3 regions of the Halomonas sp. Cn5-12 genome follow, and region 1 is predicted to be linked to each of the others. Evidence: predicted binding sites of a transcription regulator. Region 1 holds the regulator's gene; each other region holds the start of a gene.

Region 1 (4,556 bases):
GAAAATCAGCGTATTCGTATGACCCTTCAGCCCGAACAATAGGAAGTGGCCACGTGGCAGCATCAACATCCCCAGTCCCCACACCAGTAAAAACGCTCTACGCCCATCATTTAGCGAAGAGCTATAAGCGCCGCCGTGTGGTTAAAGATATTAATCTGGAAATCACTCAAGGTAGCGTGGTTGGGCTACTTGGCCCTAATGGTGCAGGTAAAACCACCTCGTTTTATATGATTGTGGGGTTGGTCAAATTGGATGCGGGCAAAGTAGGCATTGACGACCTTGACCTCACTCATGCTCCTATGCATGAACGCGCCATGGCAGGGATTGGTTATCTACCCCAGGAAGCTTCCATCTTCCGCAAGCTCTCCGTGGCTGACAACATTATGGCCATTTTAGAGACACGCAAAGAGCTTGATCGAAGCGCCCGGGAAGCACAACTTGAGTTACTACTTGAAGATTTTCACATCACTCATATACGCGACAACTTAGGCATGAGTCTTTCTGGGGGCGAACGCCGCCGTGTTGAAATCGCCCGCTCATTGGCCACCGAACCGGCCTTTATCCTGCTGGATGAACCTTTTGCCGGGGTTGACCCGATTTCCGTTGGGGAAATTAAAGCTATCATTCGAGCGTTAAAGAAACGCCACATTGGCGTATTGATCACCGACCATAACGTTCGTGAAACGCTGGATATTTGTGATATTGCCTACATTGTTGGCGACGGTCACATCATTGCCAGTGGAAACGCCCAGGAAATCCTCAACAACCAGAAGGTTCGAGATGTCTATTTAGGCGCTGATTTCCGCCTTTAAACAGTGACCTGCAGAAGCATTTCTTTTAGTGGCATGCTTATTGCACTTGCACCAAGCCATAACTCGCTCTAGGGTGGAGCTTTCTGATTAACGAGTGGTTCTCAGATGGTCATGAAAGCTTCTCTCCAATTGCGTATCGGCACACAGCTGACCATGACACCTCAGCTGCAGCAGGCTATCGCCCTGCTTCAGCTATCGACGCTGGACCTTCGTCAAGAAATTCAGCAAGCGCTAGATGCCAATCCCATGCTTGAGCAAGAAGATGAGTTTGGCGAGCAGGCTGTCAGTGAGCCTCAAGAGGCTGAGTGGTCCGAGAGCATCCCCAACGAACTCTCCGTCGACAGTGACTGGTCAGATACCTATCAAGACATAGGCAGCCTGGGTGGCAGCAGTGAAGGCCCCGACTTCGAGCGCCAAGCCGCTGGACAAAGCCTACATGGCCACCTGCTATGGCAACTGGCCATGACAGACTTTAGCCCGCGAGAATACGCCATCGCGGAAAGCCTGATTGATGCGCTGGATGCCAACGGCTATCTCACCCAGCCGCTTAATGACATTCGGGAAGGATTAAAAGCCCAAGGCCATGACAGCTTAAGCCAGCGGGAAGTGGAAAATACCCTGCTGCGCTTGCAGCAATTTGAGCCCACCGGCGTCTTTGCCCGAGACCTGCGTGAATGCCTGATGCTGCAACTCGCCTCACTACCTGAGGACACCCCTCTGCTAATGCCCGCCAAACGGCTGGTTCGCCAGTTTTTGGAAGCATTAGGCAAAGACGATATGCGGCTTCTCAAGCGCCGTTTAAGCCTTGATGACGAGCAGCTTGACGATGTCATCCGTTTAATTCGCAGCCTTGACCCACGCCCTGGGAGCACCTATGGCGTTACCGACGACAGCTACATCACCCCCGACCTAGTCGTTCGGCACGACAATGAAGGTTGGCATTTAGAGCTCAATCCAGAAGCACTACCACGCTTGCGTATACAGCCCGACTACGCCAGCTTGATCAAACGCGCAGACAAAAGCCAAGACAACCAGTTCCTCAAAGAGCACCTCCAAGAAGCCCGCTGGCTGATCAAAAGCTTATCGAGTCGCAATGACACGCTGCTACGAGTTGGGCGTGAAATTATTGCACGCCAAATTGGCTTTCTGGAGCATGGCGAAGAAGCAATGAAACCGCTGATTTTAGCGGATATTGCTGAAGCGGTAGAGATGCACGAATCCACCATATCTCGTGTGACCACGCAGAAATTTATTCACACGCCACGGGGCGTTTTCGAGCTTAAGTACTTCTTCTCAAGCCAGGTAAGCGGCCAAGACGGCGGCGACAGCCACTCCAGCACAGCCATTCGCGCCCGCATCAAAAAGCTGATTCAGGATGAGCCCTCAGGAAAACCGCTCTCCGATAGCCGCTTGGTGACTCTGCTTGAAGAGGGGGGCATTAGCGTTGCACGGCGTACTGTCGCAAAATATCGGGAGTCAATGGGCATTCCCTCGTCAAGTGAGCGCCGCCGTTTACGCTAGTTAAGCGGTACGTATGAACAAACTCAACGCAAGGGCTTTGCAATAGCGTAAAAAGGGTTACAATCGAAGTACAGTCCGATGGATAAGGAGCACGTCAATGCAAGTAAACATCACTGGTCATCACGTTGAACTGACTGACGCCTTGCGCGACTACGTTAACGAAAAGCTAGAGCGCGTTGAACGCCACTACGACAACATTACCACGGTGCAAGTGACCTTATCTGTTGAGAAGGAGCGCCAGCAAGCAGCCTGCACACTGCACGCTGCCGGTGCAGACCTTCACGCCGAAGCGCTTGATAACGACATGTATGCCGCTATTGATGCGCTAGCAGACAAAATCGATCGTCAACTCGTTAAACATAAGGAAAAAGCACAAGCTCGCGCCCAGGGCGCTGGTGTGCGTTAACTCAATGACGTTGGAAACCATCCTCCCCCCGGAGCGCGTGCTTTATGACGTTCCCGGGGGCAGCAAAAAACGGGTGCTGGAGTTTTTCAGCACCTTTATCGCCCAAAATACACCCAGCCTAGATAGCCAAGAGGTGTTTAGCCGACTCATTGGCCGCGAGCGACTAGGCAGTACGGGGATAGGCAACGGGGTTGCCATCCCCCACGCTCGCAGTCCTCACTGTAGCGCACCCATTGCTGGCTTTTTAAAGCTTGCTGAGCCAGTAGACTTCGACGCCATTGATGGCGACCCGGTGGATCTTGTGTTTGTGCTGCTGGTACCAGAAGAGGCAGATGACACCCACCTAGCACTGCTTGGCCAAGTGGCTACTATTATGAACGACGCCCATACGCGTCAGCAGTTACGTAAAGCCGATAGTCAGCGCGAACTCTTAGCACTTATTACCGCCAAGATTCGCGAACAAGCCGCCTAGGCTTTATGGGCGGTGGCCACTGCACGCAGCGATAATTTCCTCCCATGCAAGCCAAGAGAGACGCTATGCAACTGGTGATCATTAGCGGCCGTTCAGGGTCCGGTAAATCTATCGCCTTACAAGCGCTAGAGGATCTTGGCTACTACGCTATCGACAATTTACCCGCCATGCTGCTGGGCTCATTAGTTGATGAACTACGTGAGCAAGGCGAGCGCACTCACTTAGCAGTGAGCATTGACGCGCGCAACCTTCCTACGGCGCTTGAACGCCTCCCAGCTTTACTGGAAGAACTACGCCAGCGAGAAATTCGTTTTCAGGTCATCTATCTGACCACGGATGCGCGCATTCTTTTGGAGCGTTACTCAGCCACCCGCCGTCGCCACCCGCTTACCCGGGATAGCGAAATGACGTTGGAAGAGGCCATCAATAAAGAAGAAGAGACGCTGCTTGAAATTCGCGATCTCGCTGACTTGTTGATCGATACGTCGCGCTTATCCGTGCATGACCTGAGACGCCGCATTACTGATCAAGTCGCCCACCAGCGAAAAGATCAGCTAACACTGACGTTTGAGTCGTTTGGCTACAAACGCGGCGTACCCATGGATGCCGACTTAGTCTTCGATGTTCGCTGCCTGCCCAACCCTTATTGGGACCCTACCCTGCGCCAATTTACAGGGCGTGATGCTGATATAGTGGCGTTTTTAAGTAGCTACCCAATGGTCGAGGCAATGACCAATGATATTCAGGCTTGGTTGGAAAAGTGGCTTCCGGCTTACCAAAATAGCCAGCGAAGTTATATAACCGTGGCTATTGGCTGCACCGGCGGGCAACACCGCTCTGTTTATATGGTCGAACAGCTTGCTAAAAAGCTGGTTAAACAGACCGGAGAAGTACAGTTGAGACACCGTGAGCTGGGGTTACAATACACGCTGAGCGAAGAGCCTGCGGTGCCATGCGTTACCACACCCGCCGCTGCCAGCACGCCCTGAGTTTCAGGACCTAACTTTTAAGGCCTAAGCTTCTCAAGACCTAAGTTTTTCAAGACCTAAGTTTTTCAAGACCTAAGTTTCAAGACCCACTCGGCAAAAAGGAACCAGAGTGCCCAAAAGAACCTTAACACTTACCAACCAGCGTGGTCTTCATGCCCGCGCGGCCACCAAACTGGTGAAATGTGGCCAGCAGTTTTCCGCGAATATCGTGGTTTATAAGCAGCAGCAGAAAGCCGATGCCGCCAATATTATGTCGCTGCTAATGCTGGCCGCCCCCTGCGGCACCGAGCTCACTGTCGCCGCTGAAGGAAACGACGCCGAACAGGCGCTAGATGCCATTGAAGCTCTGTTCGACG
Region 2 (4,556 bases), on a different contig from region 1:
GCATTACTGCCTAGCGTCGAGCAGCCCGTTAGCACCAGCATAGTGAGCAGCAGCATCATTACGCGAATAGGAGCGCACAGAGATCGTAAAGACATAAACATTACCAGGTGTCGGTGATAGAAACTGTTGGCGTGGTGGGCGCTTGGGGAACCCGGTGCGGCGCGTAGTGACGGCGGTCACCTGCATTAATGTAATAGATATTGGAGGAGGAGTAGATGATTCGTTCGCCGTCTAAAATTTGGGTGGTAATAATCACTTCTTCATTGCCGGTATGCGTCCAGCTGCCGCTGGTAATATCGGCAGCAATCGCACCAGGGATAAGCGCTAATGCAGGTTCGCTCCACTGATTATAAGGAATGGTGGCCACAGCAATGCCAGCGGTTAAGGCTGTGAATGCGCCCACGGGCGGGCGTATAAAGCCACGATCTCGATGCGTCACAACTTCAACATCGACATGAATGTTGGCGGTATTCGCTGTGGGAACGGTCATCAATGTCGCGCCGCGTGATACTAGCTCGCTGGTGAGCAAAGTACGAAAGCCCCGACCAAACTCGCCGCCACTATAGGCAGAGGCGCTGCTTTCTTCTGCGGGGGTAATGTAAAAATCACGAAAACGCACGCGTTCGCGCTGTAGGATTTGGGTAGCTTCATGGCGTGCGAGTACATCCCAGTGATGGGCCGCCTGCATGCGCTGCTGTTCCGTGTAAGGGTAAGTGGTGGCGATAGGTGCCTGTGATGTGTTGGCATAAAAACAACCACTCAGCATCAGGCTGGCAATTCCCAGGCCAACGGGGCGTAAAAAGTGGACAATGGGGAATGACGTGGGAAGAATGCGCACCTGATAGTTCCTTATCGCTACTAAACAGCTATTTGATAGACTAGTTTGCCATGCTTAGCTTAGATCGGCCACGAGGTTAGAAACTTGAATGAGTGATAACACCCATGCTTGAAGACCACCGCAGCGGCCCACGCCATGATTCGCTGTTGTCTACGTACCCCGAAGACGAGAGCAATAGCGGCTGGATGATTAGCTACATCGACATTATGACGCTGTTGGTGGCACTGTTTGTGATTATTATCGCCGCAGCTGGGGTGACAAGCCCGGAGTGGTCATCTGCGGATAACCAGGTTGAGCCTGATAACCTCATTGCGCCACCGCTGGAAGTGCCGTTGCCCGACGTGTTGGATGAATTTCGTTCACAACGTAGCTCGGGGTTGGCATCTGCCCCTGGAACGCTAAATCCGATGGCGATTAGTGCCGCGCTGGGTGTGGCGGGTTTACCCACCCGTTCTGTCTCCACCTTTAGGGTGCCGCCGCTATTAGCACTCCCTGAACCAGCAGAGCTAACGCCGGCCGAGGAGCTACCGTTCGTTAAGACGCTGTCTGAACGCCTGACACCGATACTTCCTACTCCTTTGGTGCGCGTAGAAGAAGAGGTGGCCACTTCGCCCATGGCAGATTATATGGTGCTGCTGACGGATCGCCCCCCGGTTAATGTTCAGGAAATCAGCGATGAGGCCATCAGCAGCGCCCTAGCGCTGGACACAAGCCTGCCTGAGCGCGTTGAAACGTCAGCGTATCTGCCAAATTTAGAGGGCGTAGAGGTCTCTCGTGTGGCGGAGGGCATTAGCTTGCGGGTGCAAGATAGGCTGCTGTTCCCTTCTGCTACGGCGGAGCTTACCGAAGGCGGCTCATCGTTGGTGGGTAGCCTGCTGGAAACCATTCAGCGCTACGATGGTGAAGTATGGGTAGAGGGGCACTCCGATAGCCAAACCATTAACACGCCGGAGTTTTCATCTAACTGGGCGCTTTCAAGCGCCCGTGCTATCGCCATTGTAGAAGCCTTGGAGGAGGCGGGTGTGGCCTCTGAGCGTTTGCGGGCAGTGGGCCTAGCGGCTACCCAGCCGCTAGCCGATAACGACACCGCCGAAGGGCGTGCCCGCAACCGCCGAGTAGAAGTGGTCATCCATGTAGAGTAAGAGCAGGCAAAGCAAGCGCAAAAAAAGCCCGCCGGGGGTAGGCGGGCTTGAAAGGGCTTGGCTCACTGACATCAGGTGAGGGGGTGGACATGAATGTCAGTGAGTACAATATAAGTATAGCTATTTATGAGATTTTGCCAAGCGCTTGTGCAATTTTTTGTAGGCTTTTAGGCCGACATCTTAAATGAAAAACTTAGTTCACCATTTTTGCACCTATTTGGTGCTTTTCTGATGCGCTTTTTTGGTGCTCAAGCCTTCAGCACCCTTTCTTTGATTTTAAGTATTTGATTTATATTAGATGAACTTCATTGGCATACATTCTGCTTTATTGCTTATCCGAAAGAAATGCCTGCGTAACGGCTTTTAAGATTGCAATAAGGTGGTGCCATGACCGAACAGACTCGCACTGCACATACTCAGGCTGAGTTGCCTGATATAGCGCTGTCGCCCGATAGTGCTGACCCAGCGCTTCAACCGCGCTTGGTGGTCACTGACCTAGACGGTTCCTTGCTAGACCACCACAGCTATGACTTCTCACCGGCAGCGCCTTGGCTGGCGCGCCTAAAAAAGCAGGGCGTGCCCGTTATACCGGTCACTAGTAAAACCCGTGCCGAGCTTATTTCCCTGCGTGAAGCGCTAGGCCTGACAGCTACCCCATTTGTGGCGGAAAACGGCGCTGTGATTGGCCTGCCACCGGGCTGGTGTCACGCACGGCTAGACCGCCCAGGGAGTGGCCTGGATGGCGTGGTGGTTAAACACACTGGAGTAGATGTGGGCTTTATCCGGGCACGGCTTAACGTCTGGCGCAAACGCCTGGGCGTTCGTTTTACCCGTATGAGTGAGCTGGATATTACCCAAGTCATGGCGCTTACCGGTTTAGATGAACCCCGTGCCAAGGCTGCCCGAAAGCGTGAAGGCAGCGAGCCGCTTATCTGGGAAGACGACGAGGCCGCGCTGGCAAACTTTCGCTTAGCGCTTGAGGGCGATGGGTTGACGCTGACGCAAGGCGGGCGCTTTTGGCACGTAATGGGTAAGGCCTCGGATAAAGGCAGTGCCGTTGACTGGCTGGTTAAACGATTTACCGCTTTACGGGGTCGTGCGCCGCTCTCATTAGGGCTAGGCGATGGCCCCAATGATATTTCCATGCTCGATGCCGTCGATCAGGCTGTCGTGATTAAAGGCTGCCACGACTTAACCGTCACACCCACGAACACAGCGCTTTATCGCACTAAGGAAACTGGACCAACGGGCTGGGCCGAGGGGGTAGCCCACTGGTGGGGGCGAGACGACCGCCGACTAGCGGCGGTACTCAGCCAACAACCAGAAACGGCCTAACCCAAAAGGGGATCAGCGAATGAGTGACTTTCATCAAAATGGCGTTATCACCGATTTTCATAACCTAACTCGCCGCCCGGTAGAGGCACTGGAGCAGGAGCTGAGTCAGTTTGCTAAGCGTCGCCCGATGGGGTTGATACTGCCGTCGCTGTTTTCCGAGCTGGAAGGTCCGGCGCTTTCAGCCATCGTGGATGAGTTAGTGAAGGTGCCTTACCTCAACGAGATTGTAATTGGCCTGGACCGCGCCGACCGTGAGCAATTCTTGTACGCCCGGGAGTTTTTCTCTCGCTTGCCCCAGCACACCCGCATTCTATGGAACGACGGGCCACGCCTGCGTGAGTTAGACGCCGAGCTGGAAAGCCACGGTCTGGGAGCGTTAGAGCCAGGCAAAGGGCGCAACGTGTGGTATTGCGCAGGTTACGTGCTGGCGTCTGGCCGCTCGTCGGTGGTGGGATTACACGACTGCGATATCCTGACCTACGACCGCAGCCTGTTGGCTCGGCTCATGTACCCCGTGGCGCATCCACGTTTTAACTACCGCTTCTGTAAGGGCTACTACCCGCGCATCGCGGAAGGAAAACTGAACGGCCGCGTTTCTCGGTTGATGGTGACGCCGCTGCTGCGGGCACTAAAAACGGTATGCGGGCCGCTACCCTATTTGGACTACTTAGATAGCTTCCGCTACCCGCTCTCTGGAGAGTTCGCAATGCGCAGCGATGTGCTGGAAGGCATCCGTATTCCTGCCGACTGGGGGCTGGAAATTGGCGTACTCTCTGAGCTGCAGCGCAACTACTCCCACCGCCAGCTATGTCAGGTCGATATTGCCGATGCCTACGATCACAAGCATCAGCCCGTTAGCGAAGATGACGCCAATGCAGGCCTTAACCGCATGAGCCTGGATATCGCGAAAGCGCTATATCGCAAGCTGGCCACCCAAGGCGTAAGCTTTAGCAGTGAAGACTTTCGCACGCTAAAAGCCACGTACTATCGTTTAGCACTCGATTTGATCGAAGCCTACGACCACGACGCCACCATGAACGGCCTGAGTTTAGACCGTCACTGTGAAGAGCAGGCGGTGGAGTTATTTGCCAGCAACCTGCTGGAAGCGGGCAACCTGTTTTTGGATAACCCCCGCGAACGGCCATTTATTCCTAGCTGGAACCGCGTTCAGGCCGCTGTACCCGACATACTGGCGCGGATGCACGAAGCGGTAGAGTCGGATAACCAGGGCAGGGTGTAGC
Region 3 (4,556 bases), on a different contig from region 1:
GCACGCCAACGGTCCCCGACCCCATCCATGACGCAGTGGCATCAATCGCGCTGCGCCCCGGCAGGTTAAAGATGACCCGGAACGGCTTACGCACCATGGTGCCAATAAACTCCATAAAGCCGAACTCGACCAGAAAAGGCAGTAGCAGCGCGGCAAAGAAAAAGAACGTCAGTAGCACGGGTGCCAGATCATTAAGCATCACTCCGCCCGTGTAAGACGCTGTGACAACTTCGGGGCCGAACTGGAAAAACGTCATGATGACGAAGATCGCACCGAGTATCCGCAGCGCTACCCAAATAGCCCCCACGTCGAACATGTCTTTGAAGTGGCCTTGCTGTGCCCAGCTAGGCTGTGCGAGCTTCACATAGAGCGTCACGATGACGGATAGACACAGCACACATAGTGCAATCGCGGGCAGTGCAGCGCCCAAAAGCGACTGCAGGCCATCGGCCATTAACCCCATGCCGATATTGATCGAATCACCGACTTGAAACGGGACCAGAAAAAGCAGTACGCCCATCAGCGATGGCAGCAAAAACTTTAGAAGATGTGCTCGGGGGATCAATGAAGACGAAGTGGGTTCTTCCGACTTCGCTTGTGAATAAGACATACGATTCACCTATTGGATGTGATTATTGGAGGTGGGCTGGCGGCGTCCTGAAGGGAAGCGCGGCTCCCCTTCTTATGTTTTGTCATCTGCGCCTTGTTAGGTCAGCGCTTTTTCACGAACACGTGCATGCTAGGTTTAGGCGTTACGCTTGACGCCCGGCAGTACGCAGAGCATTTCATACAGCAGCGTGGCACCCATCAGCGCCGTATTACCGCTGGGGTCATAAGGTGGTGATACCTCTACTAGGTCACCACCGACGATGTTCAAGCCAGCGGTGCCCCGCACAATTTCCAAACCTTGGGCGGATGTCAGGCCGCCCATTTCCACAGTGCCGGTGCCAGGGGCAACGGAGGGGTCTAAGCCATCGATATCAAAGCTGATATACACCGGGATATCGCCCATCTGCTCACGCACTTCCGCCATCAATGGCGCCAGCGAGCGGTGCCAGCACTCCTCAGCCTGCACCACACGGAAGCCCTGCTCGCGGCACCAGTCGAAATCTTCAGGGGCATAACCGGTCCCGCGCAGGCCAATTTGCACGACCTTGTTATGGGCGAGTAACCCTTCCTCCTGGGCACGACGGAACGGCGTGCCGTGCGCAATGGGTTCGCCAAACATGTGCTCGTTCACATCCGCATGGGCATCGATATGAATTAGCCCCACCGGGCCGTGTTTTTTCGCTATGGCACGCAAAATGGGCAGCGTCAGAGTGTGCTCGCCGCCCAGCGTTAGCGGAATGCAGTCGTGCTTGAGCACGTCGTCATAGAAGGCGGTGATGATGTCGACGCTTTTCGGCAGGTGAAAGGTGTTGATGGGCACATCGCCGATATCCGCCACCTGTAGGCTTTCAAACGGCGCGGCACCTGTTGCCATGTTATAAGGGCGCAACATGCGCGACTCATCGCGAATCTGGCGTGGCCCTAGGCGCGTACCCGGGCGGTTCGATGTACCGATATCCATGGGTATACCGATAAACGCCGCATCCAGCCCTTCAGCACTCTCTTGCGTGGGCAGGCGCATCATGGTGGCAGGCCCCGCAAAGCGCGGCATGGTGTTGCCGCCCAGCGGCTGATTAAAGTCCGACATCATTTTCTCCTTGGATTTATTATGGCCAGCCTGACGGGCCTAGCGCTTTAGCGATTTATCTAGCTCATACACAGGTACTGCACAGACCATGCCAAGTCACCTGCGCTGATAAATAGGGAGGTTTACCGCCCCATCGATGCAAAAATGAATCGCAACGCCAATGAAATGATGCAAAAATGAATCAATGAGTCATATTTGCATTATCCTGTTCATCTAACGATACAAAAGCCGGTGCGGTAGATAAGGAAGACGCATGAGTGAAATCGACAGGCGCGTACTGCAAACCATCGTGGAAACCGCCAATGACCACTTCTTTATCGTCAGCGGCGACGGTCAGATTATGGATATCAGCCCCGGTGCCGAGGCGGTATACGGCGTATCACGGGAGGAGCTGCTTTCCAGCAGCGTTCAACAGCTCCAGGCCGCCGGTGTTCTGAAACCGTCCATCACCATGGAAGTCATCCGCACTCGACAGCCCGCTCAGCTAATGCAAATCACCGGCACGGGCCGCCGCGTCATTGCCGAAGCCTACCCCGTGTTCGCCAACGGCAAGCTGGAGCGCATTGTCAGCCGCTCACGGGATTTGACCGACCTTCAGCTGCTGCAGGACGAATACGCTCTGCTGCAAAAACGTTTTAGTGAACACTTGAAACGCAGCCAGGCCGCCCCCGATGCCGAAGAGCAAGCGCTGGATGCTGCGCTGGACCACCTTCAGGTCAGAAGCCATGTGATGCGGGAAATCGCCCTGTTGCTCAAGCGCGTGGCATCATCGGATGCCAACGTGCTGATGCTGGGGGAGTCTGGCGTGGGCAAGACAGCCTTTGCCAAGCAGCTCCACCGCTGGAGCGAGCGCCATCATGGCCCGTTCATCGAGGTCAACTGCGCAGCGATCCCGGAAAACCTGTTCGAGTCGGAGATGTTCGGCTACCAGCCCGGCGCCTTCAGCGGTGCCGCGCGGCAAGGCAAGGCCGGACTGCTGGAGCAGGCCGAAGGGGGCACGCTCTTTCTGGATGAAATTGGCGAGCTGCCACTGCTGATGCAGACCAAACTGCTGAAAGTGATTCAAGATGGCAGCTTGACCCGGTTGGGCGACACGCGGGCTCGTCGCGTCAATTTCCGGCTGGTCGTGGCGACCAATCAGGACTTGGCCAAACGGGTCGAAACCGGCCTGTTCAGGCTCGACCTCTACTATCGTCTGAACGTCATCCCCATCACGCTGCCCCCGCTACGCGAGCGCCGCGAAGACATTCCCGTGCTGGTGGAAGCCTGCCTGACCCGGCTGAACCACCGCTATGGCCGCCAAAAAATCATCAGTAACCCGGCCTGGTCGACGCTGATGGGCAGCGACTGGCCCGGCAACGTGCGGGAGCTGGAAAACTGGCTGGAAAGAGCCTGGCTCTCAAGCCCCGGCGACCAGATCGAAGCGCCCGCGGCACCTTCGGCCTCTGAGCCACCCGACACACCGCTGCCCACTGCGTGGCTGACGTCCCCAGCGGCGTCTCTGCAACAGGACGAAAGCCTGAAGGAGTACCTGGCGCGCATCGAGCGCGAGACCTTGAGCCAACTGTGCGGCACTCTGCCCAGCACGTATGCCATCGCCAAACGTTTGGGCATCAGCCAATCCAGCGTCGTGCGCCGCCTGCAGCATTACGGCATCAAGATCACCCCGTGATCGCCTCACGACATCAACCTGACATCCAGGCGTCATACAAACGCAACACCTTGCTCTCACTATAGATCGTCGCCACGCATGACGGATGAGAGCCATGAACCAATCGCGCATTCGCCTGGCAGGCGTCTCCAAGCACTGGGGCGCGACCACGGCAGTCAACGACATTTCCTTCGATATCCAGCCTGGGCAGTTCGTCATTCTGCTGGGGCCGTCAGGCTGTGGAAAATCCACCACGCTGCGCATGATCGCAGGTTTGGAAGAAGCCAGCGGCGGGGAGATTCATATTGGTGAGCGCGATGTGACACGCCTGCCACCTGGCGACCGTGGGCTGAGCATGGTGTTTCAGTCCTATGCGCTATTTCCGCATTTGAGCGTGGCCGACAACATCGTCTTTGGCCTGCGCAGCCGGAAGGTAGCGAAGGCAGAACGGCAGCAGCGCCTGGCCCAGGTGGCCGAGCTGGTGGACCTGACGGATTACCTGCACCGCAAACCGGCCCAGCTTTCCGGCGGCCAGCGTCAGCGGGTGGCGCTGGCGCGAGCGATTATCTCAGAGCACCCCATCTGTTTGATGGATGAGCCGCTGTCCAACCTAGATGCGCGGCTGCGCAGCGATATGCGCAGGGAGATCAAAGCCCTGCAATCACGACTCGATATGACGGTGGTTTACGTCACTCACGACCAGGTGGAGGCCATGAGCATGGGAGACCGTGTGATCTTGATGCAACAGGGACATATCGTGCAGGACGGCACACCCGACGCGCTTTATAACCAGCCCGCCAGTGCGTTTGCCGCCAGCTTTATTGGCAGCCCGGCCATGAACCTTTTGCCTCTAGTGCAAGGTGACCAGGGGGCCGTTATCGAGGGCGAACCCTCGACCCCAGTGGCCCCCATGGAGGCCGCCGGGGGTCAGTTGGGCGTGCGCCCTGAAGATATCGAACTGCGCCCAGCATCCGAGGCAGGCATTCCGGCCCAGGTACTCAGCGATGAGTACTTAGGTGCCGACACGATTGCCCATGTCGCCGTTGGCAATCACACCGTGCGCGTTCGTCTAAGCGGTAAGCAAGCGCTCTCTGGTAAGCCCTGCAAACTCTACTGGACGCCAGATAGCGCCCATTTGTTTGATCAACAGGGTCTGCGTCAGCAAGCGTTAGCGCCTCTTGCCTTACCCGCTTCGCATCGAAGCGTACC

What was found. Region 1 encodes sigma-54, which starts transcription at its own class of promoters, with help from an activator protein. Its sites were predicted from a motif close to TGGCACNNNNNTTGCTNT; they were not measured.
Region 2: L1249_RS14340 (HAD-IIB family hydrolase) is a predicted target of sigma-54. The motif match lies at 2,290-2,307, and genes of this name have one in related genera.
Region 3: speB (agmatinase) is a predicted target of sigma-54. The motif match lies at 1,773-1,790, and genes of this name have one in related genera.

Annotation. Positions count from the first base shown of each region.
Region 1 covers NZ_JAKGAY010000001.1:247,942-252,497, forward strand. The annotation lists gene lptA (lipopolysaccharide transport periplasmic protein LptA) at 1-42, shown strand, start outside; gene lptB (LPS export ABC transporter ATP-binding protein) at 54-812, shown strand; gene L1249_RS01200 (RNA polymerase factor sigma-54) at 918-2,333, shown strand; gene hpf (ribosome hibernation-promoting factor, HPF/YfiA family) at 2,431-2,739, shown strand; gene ptsN (PTS IIA-like nitrogen regulatory protein PtsN) at 2,744-3,211, shown strand; gene rapZ (RNase adapter RapZ) at 3,277-4,200, shown strand; gene L1249_RS01220 (HPr family phosphocarrier protein) at 4,310-4,556, shown strand, end outside.
Region 2 covers NZ_JAKGAY010000031.1:35,537-40,092, forward strand. The annotation lists gene L1249_RS14325 (FlgO family outer membrane protein) at 1-95, opposite strand, end outside; gene L1249_RS14330 (hypothetical protein) at 101-838, opposite strand; gene L1249_RS14335 (OmpA family protein) at 943-1,980, shown strand; gene L1249_RS14340 (HAD-IIB family hydrolase) at 2,368-3,315, shown strand; gene L1249_RS14345 (glycosyl transferase) at 3,335-4,555, shown strand.
Region 3 covers NZ_JAKGAY010000010.1:58,839-63,394, reverse strand. The annotation lists gene L1249_RS07950 (YjiH family protein) at 1-610, opposite strand, end outside; gene speB (agmatinase) at 746-1,696, opposite strand; gene L1249_RS07940 (sigma-54 interaction domain-containing protein) at 1,950-3,368, shown strand; gene L1249_RS07935 (ABC transporter ATP-binding protein) at 3,463-4,556, shown strand, end outside.